2 regions of the Burkholderia sp. Ac-20344 genome follow, and region 1 is predicted to be linked to the other one. Evidence: riboswitches for the same ligand, from Rfam matches in the RefSeq annotation. Region 1 holds a riboswitch; the other holds the start of a gene.
What was found. A riboswitch is a leader RNA that binds a small molecule or an ion and turns the genes downstream of it on or off. The one in region 1 is predicted to bind glycine.

Region 1 (8,085 bases):
GTGAGCGCGACCGTCAAGACGCGCCGTGACAACGGCGCGGCGCCCGATTTCGTGCACCTGCAGCTCGGCTATCCGGACAAGGACGTCGCGCTGCATGCGAGCGCGCTGTCGGCGATCGAACCGGCGCGCTTCACGCTGCACGGCACGCGCGGCAGCTACCAGAAGTTCGGGCTCGACACGCAGGAGGACCAGCTCAAGGCCGGCCTCACCGCGGACGACGTCGAATTCGGCGGCGGCAACCCGCCCGGCCTGCTGCGCGAGCTCGACGGCGAAGTCGAGGTCGAGCGCCCCGTGCCGACGCTCGACGGCCAGTACGCGGAGTTCTATCGCACGCTCGCCGCGTCGATCCGCGACGGCGCGCCGTTCCCCGTCACCGCGCAGGATGCCGTCGACGTGATGACGATCATCGAGCTTGCCGCGCAGAGCGAGCACGACGGCCGCCGGCTGCCGTTCGTGCGCCGCACGATCTGACACCGCGCCGGCCGCTGGCGGCCGGCCGGCGTACCCGCATCCGGATCAGCCGGAACATTCGGTTACAAATGCCGGGGGAACGAAAGTCAGCGTCCGACCGGTCTGACGCGTTTCTCAAAAAAGTCGATCCGACACCAATCCGTCAGGAGAATGTTGATGCAACGGTTGATTCGCGCGGCAGCGTGCTGCGTCCTGGTTTCCTCGCTTGCGGCCTGTATCGTGCAGCCGCAGCAGCCGGTCCGCCCGGCGCCCCCGCCGCGGCCGAATCCGCAGGTCGTCGCGAACGAGCGGATGCAGCAGATCCAGGGCCGGATCGACAACCTGCATCGCCGCATCGATGCGCGCGTGAACGGCGGCTACTACCCGCCGCCGTACGGCGCGCAGCTTCATCACCGCCTCGACGTGATCCGCCAGGAAGCGAACGACATGTCCGCGCAGCACAGCGGCGGCCTGTCCGGCGACGAGCAGCGCGTGCTGAACCAGGAACTCGACACGGCCGCGCGCGCGATCGGCGAGTAACGCACTGGCGCCCGCCGGTGTGGAAAAAGCGGCGGCACCGCTTGTCGCCGGCCGCCGCCGCTTGTCGCGAAGCGACATTCTTTTGCTCAAATTGACAAGGCTCACCCGCTCGCGTACAGTCGCCCGCACGCGTCGGGAGAGCGTGTAACCGTGCTGTTCCAGCACCGGTTGCGCCGCCGAAGGGGCACACCCGCAAACTCTCAGGCAAAAGGACCGACCGCGTCGGGGAATCCCGTCCGCGCATTGCGCGGGCCACACTCTCCCCGCACTCTGGAGAGCGGCAGTAGCCCGCAGCGCATCGGCTGCGCGGGCAAGCTGCCCACCGAAGGGGCGCGCGTTCGCCAGGCCTGGCCGGCAGCGCAATCTCTCAGGTATCGAGGACAGAGGGGCATGTACCGGATCGCTCGCAGGCCGTCGGCCGCGGTGGTCGGCACATGGCCGTTCTGATCCGCGCGCAAGCGCCTTGCCTGAGGCCTCGATGACTGCACTGAATCACACCCCGCTCAACGCCGCGCACCGCGCGCTCAATGCCCGCATGGTCGACTTCGGCGGCTGGGACATGCCCGTCAACTACGGCTCGCAGATCGAAGAACATGAAGCCGTGCGCACCGATGCCGGCATGTTCGATGTGTCGCACATGTGCGTCGTCGATTTCACCGGCAGCCGCGTGCGCGCATTCTTCGAGCATGCGATCGCGAACAACGTCGGCAAGCTCAAGACGCCCGGCAAGGCACTCTACTCGTGCCTGCTCAATCCGCAGGGCGGCGTCATCGACGACCTGATCGTCTACTACTTCACCGAAGAATTCTTCCGCGTCGTCGTCAACGCCGGCACGGCCGAGAAAGACATCGCGTGGTTCAACCAGCTGAACGAGCAAGGCGGCTTCGGCGTCACGATCGCGCCGCGCCGCGATTTCGCGATCGTCGCCGTACAGGGCCCGAACGCCCGCGAAAAAGCCTGGTCGACCGTGCCCTCCGCGCGTGCCGCAACGAGCGAGCTGAAGCCGTTCAACGCCGCGCAGGTCGCCGGCACGCCGTTCGGCGATCTCACCGTCGCGCGCACCGGCTATACCGGTGAAGACGGCTTCGAAGTGATCGTCCCGGCCGTGCACGTCGAAGCGTTGTGGAACGCGCTGCAGCAAAACGGCGTGCGCCCGTGCGGGCTTGGCGCGCGCGACACGCTGCGCCTCGAGGCCGGCATGAACCTGTACGGCCAGGACATGGACGACACCGTCTCGCCGCTCGACGCGGGCCTCGCGTGGACGGTCGACCTCTCCGCGCCGCGCGACTTCGTCGGCCGCGCCGCACTGGAATCCAACGGCACCCGCGCCGCATTCGTCGGCCTGATCCTGCAGAAGGAAAACGGCAAGGCGGGCGGCGTGCTGCGCGCGCACCAGAAGGTCGTCACGCCGCACGGCGAAGGCGAGATCACGAGCGGCACGTTCTCGCCGTCGATGCAGGAATCGATCGCGTTCGCACGCGTGCCGGCGGCCGTCCAGATCGGCGACCTGGTCCAGGTGCAAATTCGAGACAAGAATCTTCCCGCGCGCGTGGTAAAACTGCCGTTCGTGCGCAACGGCAAGGTCCTCGCTGCGTAACGGCCGGGAGGCCCGCCTCCCGGGAAGCCGGGAGATGGCGCCCGGCGCAACACCACACCCGGCGCGCCCCGGCGGCGCGCCAGCAGAACGAACACACCCTTTTATCCAGGAGCATCCGATGAGCAACGTCCCGGCCGATCTGAAATACACCGACGAACACGAGTGGGTCCGCACCGAAGCCGACGGCACGCTGACGGTCGGCATCACCGATCACGCGCAGAGCACGCTCGGCGACATCGTCTTCCTCGAACTGCCGGAAGTCGGCAAGTCGGTCTCGGCAGGCGACGCCGTCGGCGTCGTCGAATCGGTGAAGGCTGCCTCCGACATCTATTCGCCGGTGTCCGGCGAGATCATCGCCGCCAACACGGAAGCCACCGACGCCCCGGAAGGCGTGAACAGCGACGCGTACGGCGTGTGGCTCTTCAAGATCAAGCTCGCGGCCGGCGCATCGACCGACAAGCTGATCGACGCCGACGCCTACAGCAAGCTGATCGACTAACTCTCCCCCGAACCGCACGGGGCCGGTCAGCCGCCCTGCCCCGTGCGGAACCCGAGCCGGCGCCCACGCGCCCGCTCGGGCCGACTGCAAAGGATGGGGCCCGAGTCAGCGCCCAAGCGCCCACTCCGGCCGACCAAGGAACGCCATGAAGCTCGAACACCCGGACCGCCTGATGAACCGCACGCCCCTCTCGCTCGCCGCGCTCGAAACGCACGATGCGTTCGCCGAACGCCACATCGGCCCCGACGCCGCCAGCCAGCAGGCCATGCTCGACACGCTCGGCTTCGCGTCGCGCGCCGCCCTGATCGAGGCCGTGATCCCGGCCTCGATCCGCCGCGTCGAAACGCTGCCGCTCGGCCCGTTCGCGCAGCCGAAGAGCGAGGCCGAAGCCCTCGCCGCACTGCGGGTTCTCGCGGACAAGAACCAGGTGTTCCGTTCGTATATCGGTCAGGGTTACCACGACACGCACACGCCGGCCGTGATCCTGCGCAACGTGCTCGAAAACCCGGCGTGGTACACGGCCTACACGCCGTACCAGCCCGAAATTTCCCAGGGCCGCCTCGAGGCGCTCCTGAACTTCCAGCAGATGGTGGCCGACCTGACGGGCCTCGCGATCTCGAACGCGTCGCTGCTCGATGAAGCCACCGCCGCGGCCGAAGCGATGACGCTGCTGCAGCGCACCGGCAAGCCGGCGTCGAACGTGTTCTACGTCGCCGACGACGTGCTGCCGCAAACGCTCGAAGTGATCCGCACGCGCGCGCTGCCGGTCGGCATCGAGGTCAAGACGGGCCCGGCGGCCGACGCTGCTCAATCGAATGCATTCGGCGTGCTGCTGCAGTACCCGGGCGTGAACGGCGACGTGCGCGACTACCGCGCGCTCACCGAAGCGATCCACGCGGCCGGCGGCCACGTGGTCGTCGCGGCCGACCTGCTCGCGCTGACCGTGCTCACGCCGCCCGGCGACTGGGGCGCGGACGTCGCGATCGGCAACACGCAGCGCTTCGGCGTGCCGATGGGCTTCGGCGGCCCGCACGCCGCGTATCTCGCGGTGCGTGACGAATTCAAGCGCCAGATGCCGGGCCGCCTCGTCGGCGTGACGGTCGACGCGCAGGGCAAGCCCGCGCTGCGCCTCGCGCTGCAGACGCGCGAACAGCACATCCGCCGCGAGAAGGCGACGTCGAACGTGTGTACCGCGCAGGCGCTGCTCGCGATCATGGCCAGCATGTATGCGGTCTACCACGGCCCGCACGGCCTGAAGACGATCGCGCTGCGCGTGAACCGCATCGCGGCGCTGCTCGCCGCCGGCGTGAAGCAGCTCGGCTTCGCGACCGTCAACGACACGTTCTTCGACACGCTGACGATCGACACCGGCGCGCGCACCGCGCAGGTTCACGAATTCGCGAAGGCGAAGCGCATCAACCTGCGCCGCGTGAGCGACACGCAAGTCGGCGTATCGGTCGACGAAACGACGACGCGCGACGACCTCGCCGATCTCCTCGCCGTGTTCGCGCAGGCCGCGGGCGGCACCGCACCGTCCGTCGACGCGCTGGACGCGGGCGCAGCCGGCGTCGCCGCGCTGCCGGCCGGCCTCGAGCGCACGAGCGCGTACCTGACGCACCACGTGTTCAACCGCCACCATTCCGAAACCGAAATGCTGCGCTACCTGCGCAGCCTGTCGGACAAGGATCTCGCGCTCGACCGCTCGATGATCCCGCTCGGCTCGTGCACGATGAAGCTGAACGCGACGTCGGAAATGCTGCCCGTCACGTGGCCCGAATTCGGCGGCATCCACCCGTTCGCACCGGCCGACCAGACCGTCGGCTACCGCGAGATGATCGGCCAGCTCGAGCAGATGCTCGTCGCGGCCACCGGCTACGCGGCCGTGTCGCTGCAGCCGAACGCGGGCTCGCAGGGCGAGTACGCGGGCCTGCTGATCATCCACGCTTACCACGCATCGCGCGGCGAAGCCCACCGCGACGTGTGCCTGATCCCGGCGTCCGCGCACGGCACGAACCCGGCATCCGCGCACATGGCCGGGATGAAGGTCGTGGTCGTTGCATGCGACGCGCAGGGCAACGTCGACATCGCTGATCTCAAGGCGAAGGCCGACGAGCACGCGAAGGATCTCGCGGCGATCATGATCACGTATCCGTCGACGCACGGCGTGTTCGAGCAGAACGTCCGCGAGATCTGCGAGATCGTCCACGCGCACGGCGGCCAGGTGTACGTCGACGGCGCGAACATGAACGCGATGGTCGGCCTGACCGCGCCGGGCCAGTTCGGCGGCGACGTGTCGCACCTGAACCTGCACAAGACCTTCTGCATCCCGCACGGCGGTGGCGGCCCGGGCGTCGGCCCGGTCGCGGTCGGCGCGCACCTCGCGAAGTTCCTGCCGAACCAGCGTTCGACCGGCTACACGCGCGAAGAAGACGGCATCGGTGCGGTATCGGCCGCGCCGTACGGCTCGGCGTCGATCCTGCCGATCTCGTGGATGTACATCGCGATGATGGGCGCGAAGAACCTGACCGCCGCGACGGAAACCGCGATCCTCAACGCGAACTACATCGCGAAGCGCCTCGCGCCGCACTACCCGGTGCTGTATTCGGGCCCGGGCGGGCTGGTTGCGCACGAGTGCATTCTCGACCTGCGTCCGATCAAGGAATCGAGCGGCATCACCGTCGACGACGTCGCGAAGCGCCTGATGGACTACGGCTTCCACGCGCCGACGATGAGCTTCCCGGTACCGGGCACGCTGATGGTCGAGCCGACCGAATCGGAATCGCAGGAAGAACTCGACCGCTTCATCGCCGCGATGATCGCGATCCGCGACGAAATCCGTGCGGTCGAGGAGGGCCGCGCCGACCGCGAGGACAACCCGCTGCGTCACGCCCCGCACACGGCGGCCGTCGTCACCGCGAACGAATGGCCGCACGCGTACTCGCGCGAGCAGGCCGCGTACCCGGTCGCGTCGCTCGGCACGAACAAGTACTGGCCGCCGGTCGGCCGTGCGGACAACGTCTACGGCGACCGCAACCTGTTCTGCTCGTGCGTGCCGATGTCGGAATACGCATAACGCGCGCCAGGCCAGGAGCCGTCCGATGGTGACCGCACCGCACGCAACCCGGGGTTGCGTGCGGTTTTTTTGTTCGCCGCTCGAACCGGTTCACGTTCGCCCGCCAATCCGGCTAACATCACACGCGATCCAGCCAATGAAGGAGTTCCGCATGGTGCGTCCGATGTTTCCGGGCCATGGTGCAACGCAAAGGCGGCCGCACGCGCGCCGCTACGTGCCGATGCTCGTCGCGTCGCTGTCGTTTGCCGCCGCCGGTCTCGGCGCGTCCGCCAGCGCGCGCGCGGCAATGAATTTCTGCGCGGCGCCGGCACTGCAGGCGAGCGAGACGACACAGGCCGAGCCGGGCGTCCAGGCGCTGATCCGCAGCGTCGACGCGCGCATCGGCGAGCAGCCGAAGGCGATGGCGCGCGTGCACACCGAGGGCACGCTGCCGCACGAAGGCATCTACGACCAGAGCGCCGACGCGCTGAAGGACATGGAGCTGATGCGCGACGCCGCGCTCGCGTGGCGCGTGACGAATGCGCCGCGCGACCTGCAGCTCGTCGACCGCTTCCTGTCCGCGTGGGTCGCGACCTACCAGCCGAGCTTCAACCCGATCGACGAGACGCGCTTCGACAGCCTGATCGTTGCGTACGACATGACGGCGAGCGCGCTGCCGGTGAAGACCCGCAACGCAACGGCCGCGTTCATCGCGAAGCTCGGCGCCGGCTATGTCGCGCAGATCGACGCGCAGAAGCGCCCGCTCACCGGCACCTGGCGCAACAACTGGCAGAGCCACCGGATCAAGCTGATCGCGCTGTCCGCGTTCACGCTCGGCGACCGCAAGATGATGAACGCCGCGCAGCGGCTGTTCGTCGAACATCTCGCCGACAACATCGGCCCGGACGGCAAGACGTGGGACTTCGAGGAACGCGATGCGCTGCATTACGCGGTCTACGATCTGCAGCCGCTGGTCACGGCCGCGCTCGCCGCGCGCCGCTTCAACCGCAACTGGCTGCGCGAGCGGGGCGTGAACGGCGCGACGCTCGCGGCCGCGCTCGACTGGCTCGTGCCGTACGCGCTCGGCGAGAAGACGCACGAGGAATTCGTGAATTCGCCGGTGCCGTTCGACGCGAAGCGCCGCGAGGCCGGCCTGCCGGGCTACACGGGGCAGTGGGACCCGAAAAACGCCACCGAACTCTTTCATCTGGCCGCGCGGCTCGACGGGCGCTACGCCCGCGTCGCACAGCAACTTTCCCCAACGCCGCCCGCATGGCTCGCCGCGTGCCTGCCATTGCAGGCGCGCTAGCATTATTCTTATAGCAAGGCAGGAATCGAAATGGCAGTCAGCGTCTTTGACCTATTCAAGATCGGTATCGGTCCGTCCAGTTCGCATACGGTCGGGCCGATGCGCGCGGCGCTGATGTTCGTCCAGGGCCTCGAACGCGACGGGCAGCTCGATGCAACGGCCCACGTGAAGGTCGAGTTGTACGGCTCGCTCGGCGCGACCGGCAAGGGCCACGGCACCGACCGCGGCGTGATGCTCGGCCTGCTCGGCGACGCGCCCGACACCGTCGATCCAGACACGATCGACGCGCGGCTGGAGGACGTCCGCAAATCGAAGAAGCTCGCGTTGCTCGGCACGCATCCTGTGCCGTTCGTGCTGAAGGAGAACATCGCGTTCTACCGCCAGGCGCTGCCCGAGCATCCGAACGGGATGAAACTGCGCGCGACCGACGCGAACGGCGCGGTGCTGGTCGAGCGCACCTACCTGTCGGTCGGCGGCGGCTTCGTCGTGACGGCCGGCGCACCGAACACGAAGGTGCTAAGCGCGGCCGAGCAGATGACGCACCCGTTCCGCACCGGCGCCGAGCTGCTCGCGCTGACCGAGTCGACCGGCAAGTCGATCGCGCAGCTGATGTGGGAAAACGAGCGCGCGTGGCACAC
Region 2 (8,085 bases), on a different contig from region 1:
TTCTCACCTCACGTGGCTGAGCGGAACGCAATACAGTCTTCCGAACGGAAGCCAACGGTCACCATGTCACCGATTTGGACACGTTCGCAGTCGCGATTGTTTGCAAGTTTTGCGATCAAACCGTCACCTTCGTCGCGCGCGAGTCGTACCCGGATGTGGTCGCCCTGATAGGTTCGGTCAGTGACGCGGCAGTTGAAACGGTTATTCAGAGAATCGGCTTCCGGGCCAAGGACAATTCGCTCCGGGCGGATGGACAGCTTTATCAGATCGCCAATAGCGGCCGCGGCACCGACGCCGCTCGCAGTAAGCCTGCCCACACCGGGGCTATCGACGATCCAGTTTTCGGAACGGATTTCGGATAGTCGTCCGCACAGCTGATTGTTCTCGCCAATGAACGAAGCTACGAATGAGTTTCTCGGTTGCTCATACAGGGCGACGGGAGATGCGAGTTGCTGAACGATGCCCTCATTGAAGATTGCAATGCGGTCAGACATGGTCAGTGCTTCGCCTTGGTCGTGAGTGACGTAGACGATCGTAACGCCGAGGCGCGCATGCAGTTGTTTGATCTCATACTGCATGTGCTCCCGCAATTGCTTGTCGAGCGCGCCAAGTGGCTCATCCATCAACACGATGCGGGGCTCGAAGACGATCGCGCGCGCAAGTGCGACACGCTGTCGTTGCCCGCCCGACAATTGGGCGGGAAGGCGGTCGCCGAGCCCCTTCAGTTTCACCATATCGAGCACGGCACTCACTCGTTCAGCGATCTCGGCCCTCGACACTCTGCGAACCTTCAGCGGATAAGCAACATTTTCGGCCACCGACAGATGTGGAAAGAGCGCGTAGCTCTGGAACACCATTCCGATGTTTCGCTTGTGAGGTGCGACGCTGGTAATTGCGGCTCCGTCCAGAGAGATTGAGCCGCTGCTGGGGGTTTCGAACCCAGCGAGCATCATGAGCGTTGTGGTTTTCCCGGATCCCGAGGGCCCAAGGAGCGTAAGGAACTCCCCTCGATGGATGCTGAGGTTGAGTCCAGCAACGACGGGCGTGTGCCCGTCGTAACTCTTCCGGACGTCCCGGAATTCAACTATCGCGTCTTTCATTTCACACTCCTGCGGCGACTGGCGGTGGGCTTCAATGTTTCTAAAATTAAACTGTAATTCCGTTTTTTAGTCAACGCGGACAAAAATAGGGGTTTTTGCTGGTCAGGTTCCGGAAGTTGCATGCTGGGCGCCGGGTGTGTTTCCCCTTTCCTGCATCAATGATGCTCTGGCAGGCTACCGATGGGCTGGGCGATACAGGCGAGAGGGCGCCATGGGATTTTTTGGGGGGGGATCGACGGAGCGGCGACTCGACCACGGTAGAGGCAAGAGCCCCGACATTGCGTTTTTCAACGTATGATTGCCGAATCCGTGCAACTCACCAGAGCTTGAAGCCAGATGTCCGATACCGATCTCGAAAAAGGTGACAGAATTCCGCGACTCGAAAGGGTTGCGATGATCTTGGAGGCGATCAACAGGTCAGACCAGGGGCTCACCCTTGTCGAAATTTCGTCTCAGACCGGGATGCCGATGCCTTCGGCGCACCGCCTCGTGAACAACATGTTGGATGCCGGTTTTCTCGTGGGGCAGCGCGGACGGTCCCGGTATCGGATTGGGCCGCGACTGATACGCATATTCCAAAGTTCTCTGAGTCTCGAGACGCTTCAGGTACTTACCGAGCCGACACTGCAGAGGCTTGCAGACAGCTTTGGTCAGGTTGCGTATCTGGTAAGACTAGTCCAGGATTCAATCCAGCTCGCTGTTACGGTGCTGCCATCGTCTCCGAGTCGAAATCTCATCTATCCCGGCAACGTGTTTCCACTAAACGCCACCGCCTCAGCCAAGGCGCTGCTTGCGTTTCAATCCGAGGCGATCATCGATCGGCAGCTCCAAGGTCCGCTCGAGAAGTATCGGCCCAACACAATCGTCGACCCCGAGAAGCTGAAAGCGAAGCTCTCGGAGGTCCGGGAGCTTGGCTACGCAATAAGCGATGACGAGTTTGACCCGGGGGTTTATTCGATCTGCTGTCCGGTGCTGATTGGATCTGCAGGTGCACTGTACGGCGTCGGTATAGTCGCTCTTAAGGAAAGGCTGTTGATGAGCTTTGATACGGAAACGGTTGTGCAAAGCCTGAAAGAAGCCGCAAACGCGTTGCGTACGACACTGCAGTCGACCGGTCTGCATGCTATCAGCGACGTTGAAAGTGAAATTGATACCTGATCCCGAGACTTCCGCCGGTCACGCGACCGTTGGCTGAGCGTGCGCACACACCTGACTGCACTGTCGCGGCGCGGTCGCCCGTCGTGACGGCGACGGCAGTCTGATTTCCTTCCTATTTTTCTTCTCCTGTCCTGCCACATCGTCACCTTGGGTTGGTGTTTGCCGACTCAGGGGCGACGGGTACCTCTCCGCGCCATTTGAGCCGAACATTGCCGCTCTGACCGCGCGTCCCTTGTGACGTACGGTGGCGGACCAAAATTTCCTGAAATCGAAAGAGCATGTTTTATTTTTCCGAAATTCGGAAGATGTAGACTGCACCCAGCGAGGCGGGCTATCGAGATTCAGGTAGGTAAATTCCACAATTGATGCAAAGATTCCGTTTTTGCATGCTTAGCATGCGCGGTGACGCTCCGTGGGGCAATGTTTGCAACGTTCGTATTGATCTTGGCGTGGTTTCTTCATAGGAAAGGTGATGCAATGAACGTAATGAGAAGGGTGGTGATCGCGAGTGCCGCGTTGCTGATCTCGATGTCGTCGATGGCTGAGGGCAGCAAGGAAATAACCGTTGCATCATGGGGAGGTAGCTACACGGAAGCTCAGAAAAAGGCTCTGTTCGACCCGTTTACCAAGGCCACTGGCATCGCCGTCAAAGTCATTGAATACAACGGTGGCTTGAGTGAAATTCGCGCCCAGCAGCAAGCGGGCAAGGTGGTCTGGGACGTGGTTGTCTCCGACATCTTCGACGAACGACGGGCGTGTGAAGATGGATTGCTGACCAGATTCAACGCATCGACGCTTCCGGCAAATGCTGACGGGACTGCTGGTGTGTCTGATTTCGTACCCGGTACAACGTCCAAGTGCAGCCTCGGGTCGATCTCGTGGGCTCGAGCTATTGCCTACAACGCGAACGCGTCGAAGCAGCCGAAGAGCATCAGGGATTTCTTTGATATTAAGAACTTCCCCGGCAAGCGCGGACTGCAAAAGTCACCGGTTGCGACGCTCGAGTGGGCCTTGGTGGCCGACGGAGTTCCGCGAAAGGATGTCTATACCGTGCTCTCGACTCCTGCTGGTGTCGACCGCGCCTTTCGCAAACTTGATAGCATCAAGAAAGATGTCGTGTGGTGGGAGGCCGGGGCCCAGCCGCCACAATTGCTGGCGTCAAATGAAGTCGCCATGACTTCCGCTTACGCGGGCCGGATTTTCGTCGCTCGCATGGAAGGAGCACCGTTCCGGATCATGTGGGACAGTGATGTTTGGTCAACGGATTTCTTCATGATTCCGAAAGGTGCTCCCCATACGCAAGAAGCTCTCGAGTTCGTGAAGTTTGCAAGCAAACCTGATCGTCAAGCGGCTCTCTCAACCCTGACTTCGAATGGGCCAACGCGGCGTTCTGCAGTTGCGCTGGTCGGTAACTATCCCGGCACAAAAGAAAGCGTTGCGCCGCATATGCCTACGTATCCTGCAAACATCAAAGATTCGATCCAGGCTGGCGCGGATTTCTGGGCCGAGAATCAGGACGCGCTGAAGTTGCGCTTTACGCAGTGGCTCCTGAAATAGGTATCCGCAAGTATAGGCGGCATCGGTTACGCCGCCTAATGGCGGCATTGAGGCAGCTTTGTGCACGACTCAGTGCCGTTACCGTTCGTTCAAGATCGAACTCAAGGTGCAATTGACGCGCTGCAGGAGAGACCTCAGCCCATAAGGGCTGAGGCGCCGACGGAGCAACCGCCCCGGAAACTCTCAGGCAAAAGGACTGTGGCGGCGTTTTAAACTCTGGAGAGAGGCATGCGCGCATGCCCACCGAAGGGGACGGCGGCTTCTTGCGCCTAAGCTCTCAGGTACCGTGACAGATGGGGTATGAGCCGAACTTTCGGCAATTCTTTATTCTTCGCGGAACCGTTCATGCCACATATCATTATTATTGGCGCCGGCATTACAGGTGTTACGACGGCGTACACCCTATCCGAGCTTGGATACCAGGTAACCGTCGTTGACCGGCATCTCTATCCAGCGATGGAGACATCATTCGCCAACGGTGGGCAACTATCGGCATGCAATGCCGAAGTGTGGAACAATTTTGGAACTATTCTGAAGGGATTGCGATGGATGCTTAAGCAGGACGCTCCTGTCCTTTTCAATCCGAAGCCATCGTGGCACAAGTACTCGTGGATTGGTGAATTTGTCTCGAATATTGAGAATTATAGCGAAAACACTATAGCTACTGTGAAGTTGGCGCTTGAGGCGCGAAATTATATTTTTTCAATAGCCGAGCGTGAACAGATTGATTTCGATCTAGAAAGGCGGGGCATTCTGCATTTTTATCATGACAGAAAATCATATGATGCGGCCACTCGAACAAACGAACTTCTAGTGTCGGCTGGACTTGAGCGTTTTGCCGTGTCGCCCGCAGAAATAAAAAATATCGAACCTACTCTGCAAGGGGAATACTACGGCGGATACTTCACGCCATCGGATTCGACGGGGGATATACACAGGTTTACGCGTGGCCTCGCAATCGCGTGTGAGAGGCGCGGCGTCCGCTTTCGACAGGGTGTAACGGTCAAGAATGTTCAGTGCCGGCATAGTGGCGTCCGCTTGAGCGTTGCGATAGATGTCCCAACGCAAGAGGGTTCTCCGTACCCATATGCAGAAGAGATGGTGGCCGATGCAGTCGTAGTATGCGCCGGCGTGGGGAGTCGGGGAATTGCCAATCTATTTGGTGATCGCCTGAATATATATCCGGTAAAAGGATATTCGATAACAGTTTATCTCGATGGCGAGGACAGCGTGTCAAAAGCGCCTTGGGTCAGTCTTCTCGACGAGAGTGCAAAAATCGTGACTAGTCGATTGGGTGTTGACCGACTCCGGGTAGCAGGAACGGCCGAATTTAATGGCTACGATCGCGACATTCGAATGGACCGTATTGATCCGCTAGTTAGATGGGTCAATCAAAATTTTACGGTTAATACTTCACGAGTGGTTCCGTGGTCCGGACTGCGCCCGATGATGCCCGACATGATGCCAAGAGTGATGAAGGGCAGGGCGCCACGCGTGTTTTACAACACCGGCCACGGTCATCTCGGGTGGACTCTTTCGGCCGCGACGGCAGTGGCAATAGGAAAAATCGTATGGGAGCATCTTCCGACGGACATCAGTTGAAATCCAGTGAAATCCACACTCAGCCGAACGATTTCTAGAGCGAAATAGCTGAAAGCAGTATTGCTGCAGGATAGACGTTCGGTGGCTCTCATATTGAATGCAAGTCCAGGAATCGTTAATGCAATCCACCCTGATTTCTACGCCGCAGCGCATTGGTGTCCCGAGGGAAGGCTTCCCCGGCGAAAAGCGCGTCGCCACCGTGCCCGACGTGGTGAAAAAACTGACCAAGCTTGGCTTTACTGTCGCTATCGAATCCGGTGCTGGTGAAAGATCCAACTTCGATGACGATGCTTACCGTGCAGTCGGGGCCGAAATCATCGGCTCCGCCGCCGCGCTTTGGGCGAGTTCGGATATCGTGCTCAAGGTGCGTCCACCTAGCGTCGACGAAGTGGCGCTGATGCGCGAGGGCGGCACGCTGATCGGTTTTGTCTGGCCGGCGCAGAACCCCGAACTGATGCAGCAACTGGCCGCGAAGCGCGCCACCGTGCTGGCGATCGATTCTCTGCCGCGCACGCTGTCGCGCGCGCAGAAGATGGACGCGCTCACGTCGATGGCCGGCATCAGCGGCTACCGCGCGGTGATCGAGGCCGCGCATGCGTTCGGCCGCTTCCTGAACGGCCAGGTCACGGCGGCCGGCAAGGTCCCGCCGGCCAAAGTCTTCATCGCCGGTGCCGGTGTGGCGGGCCTCGCCGCGATCGGCACAGCCGCGAGCCTCGGCGCGATCGTGCGCGCCAACGACACGCGAGCGGAAGTGGCCGATCAGGTCAAGTCGCTGGGCGGCGAATTCGTCAAGGTCGACTACGAAGAGGAAGGCTCGGGCGGCGGCGGTTACGCGAAGGTGATGAGCGAAGGCTTCCAGCAGGCTCAGCGCGCGATGTATGCGCAGCAGGCCAAGGACGCCGACATCATCATCACGACCGCGCTGATCCCCGGCAAGCCCGCGCCGAAGCTGATCACGGCCGAGATGGTGCAGTCGATGAAGCCCGGCAGCGTGATCGTCGACATGGCCGCCGAACAGGGCGGCAACTGCGAACTCACGGTGCCCGGTGAGGCCGTCGTGCGCCACGGCGTGACGATCGTCGGCTATACCGATCTGGCGTCGCGCCTGTCGCGGCAGTCGTCCACGCTGTATGCGACCAACCTGCTGCGCGTGGTCGAGGAGCTGTGCAAGGCCAAGGACGGCACGATCAACGTCGACTTCGACGACGACGCGATCCGCGGCCTCACCGTCATCAAGGAAGGCAACATTACGTGGCCGCCACCGCCGATCAAGCAGGCGGTCGTCGCGCCGAAGCCTCCGGCAGCGCCTGTCGCGGCCGCGCCCGCGAAGTCCAAGGGCCACGGCCACAGCGGCGAGCCGATGTCGGCCAAGGCGCTCGCGATCGTGTTCGCCGTCGGCGCGCTGGCTTTCCTGCTGGTCGGCCAGTTCGCACCGGCCAGCTTCCTGTCGCACTTCACGGTATTCGTGCTCGCGTGCTTCGTCGGCTACATGGTGATCTGGAACGTCACGCCGTCGCTGCATACGCCGCTGATGAGCGTGACCAACGCGATCTCGTCGATCATCGCGATCGGCGCGCTCGTGCAGGTCGCGCCGCCCCTCGGTGAGCTGGCCAACGCCGGCGACCGCCCGTCCGGGCTGATCCTCGGCCTCGCGGTCGGTGCGCTCACGCTCACGGCCGTCAACATGTTCGGCGGCTTCGCGGTCACGCGACGCATGCTGGCAATGTTCCGCAAATAAGGGGACGACAAGACAATGACTGCAAACCTGACTACCGTCTCCTATATCGGCGCCGCGATCCTGTTCATCCTCAGCCTCGGCGGGCTGGCCAACCCTGAAACCGCGCGTCGCGGCAACCTGCTCGGGATGATCGGCATGCTGATCGCGGTGCTGGCCACCGTGGCCGGTCCGCGCGTGTCGGCCGCGGGTATTCCGTACGTGGTCGCCGCGCTGGTCGTCGGCGGCGCCGTCGGCCTGTACGCCGCGAAGAAGGTGCAGATGACGCAGATGCCGGAACTGGTCGCGCTGATGCACAGCCTGGTCGGTCTCGCGGCCTGCCTCGTCGGCTTCGCGAGCTACATCGACACGTCGCTGCAGTTCACCGGTGCCGAGAAGGCGATCCACGAAGTGGAGATCTACGTCGGCATCCTGATCGGCGCCGTCACCTTCGCGGGTTCGATCATCGCGTTCGGCAAGCTGTCGGGCAAGATCGGCGGCAAGCCGCTGCTGCTGCCGGCGCGGCACTGGATGAACCTGGCCGCGCTGCTGATCGTGATCTACTACGGCCGCGCGTTCCTGCATGCGGAAACGATCCAGGAGGGCATGCTGCCGCTCGTCGTGATGACCGTGATCTCGCTGCTGTTCGGCGTGCACATGGTGATGGCGATCGGCGGCGCGGACATGCCGGTCGTGGTGTCGATGCTCAACAGCTACTCGGGGTGGGCGGCGGCGGCCACCGGGTTCATGCTCGGCAACGACCTGCTGATCGTGATCGGCGCGCTCGTGGGCTCGTCGGGTGCGATCCTGTCGTACATCATGTGCCGCGCGATGAACCGCAACTTCATCAGCGTGATCGCGGGCGGCTTCGGCAGCGGCGCGGGCGCACCGGCGGCAGCCGGTGGCGCCGCCGCGCAACCGGCCGGCGAGGCTGTGGCGGTGAGCGCGGAGGAG

Region 2: linked by a shared signal. The riboswitch ahead of G3N64_RS00315 (D-amino acid dehydrogenase) and the one ahead of gcvT (glycine cleavage system aminomethyltransferase GcvT) in region 1 are both predicted to bind glycine.

What each region holds. Positions count from the first base shown of each region.
Region 1 is NZ_JAAGPP010000224.1:1,355-9,439, forward strand. It holds gene G3N64_RS36320 (oxidoreductase) at 1-471, shown strand, start outside; gene G3N64_RS36325 (hypothetical protein) at 628-990, shown strand; glycine riboswitch at 1,114-1,217, shown strand; glycine riboswitch at 1,251-1,384, shown strand; gene gcvT (glycine cleavage system aminomethyltransferase GcvT) at 1,469-2,587, shown strand; gene gcvH (glycine cleavage system protein GcvH) at 2,706-3,086, shown strand; gene gcvP (aminomethyl-transferring glycine dehydrogenase) at 3,232-6,159, shown strand; gene G3N64_RS36345 (alginate lyase family protein) at 6,311-7,447, shown strand; gene G3N64_RS36350 (L-serine ammonia-lyase) at 7,478-8,085, shown strand, end outside.
Region 2 is NZ_JAAGPP010000001.1:68,522-76,606, reverse strand. It holds gene G3N64_RS00330 (ABC transporter ATP-binding protein) at 9-1,100, opposite strand; gene G3N64_RS00325 (IclR family transcriptional regulator) at 1,437-2,258, shown strand; gene G3N64_RS00320 (ABC transporter substrate-binding protein) at 2,736-3,815, shown strand; glycine riboswitch at 3,929-4,024, shown strand; gene G3N64_RS00315 (D-amino acid dehydrogenase) at 4,161-5,417, shown strand; gene G3N64_RS00310 (Re/Si-specific NAD(P)(+) transhydrogenase subunit alpha) at 5,536-7,155, shown strand; gene pntB (Re/Si-specific NAD(P)(+) transhydrogenase subunit beta) at 7,171-8,085, shown strand, end outside.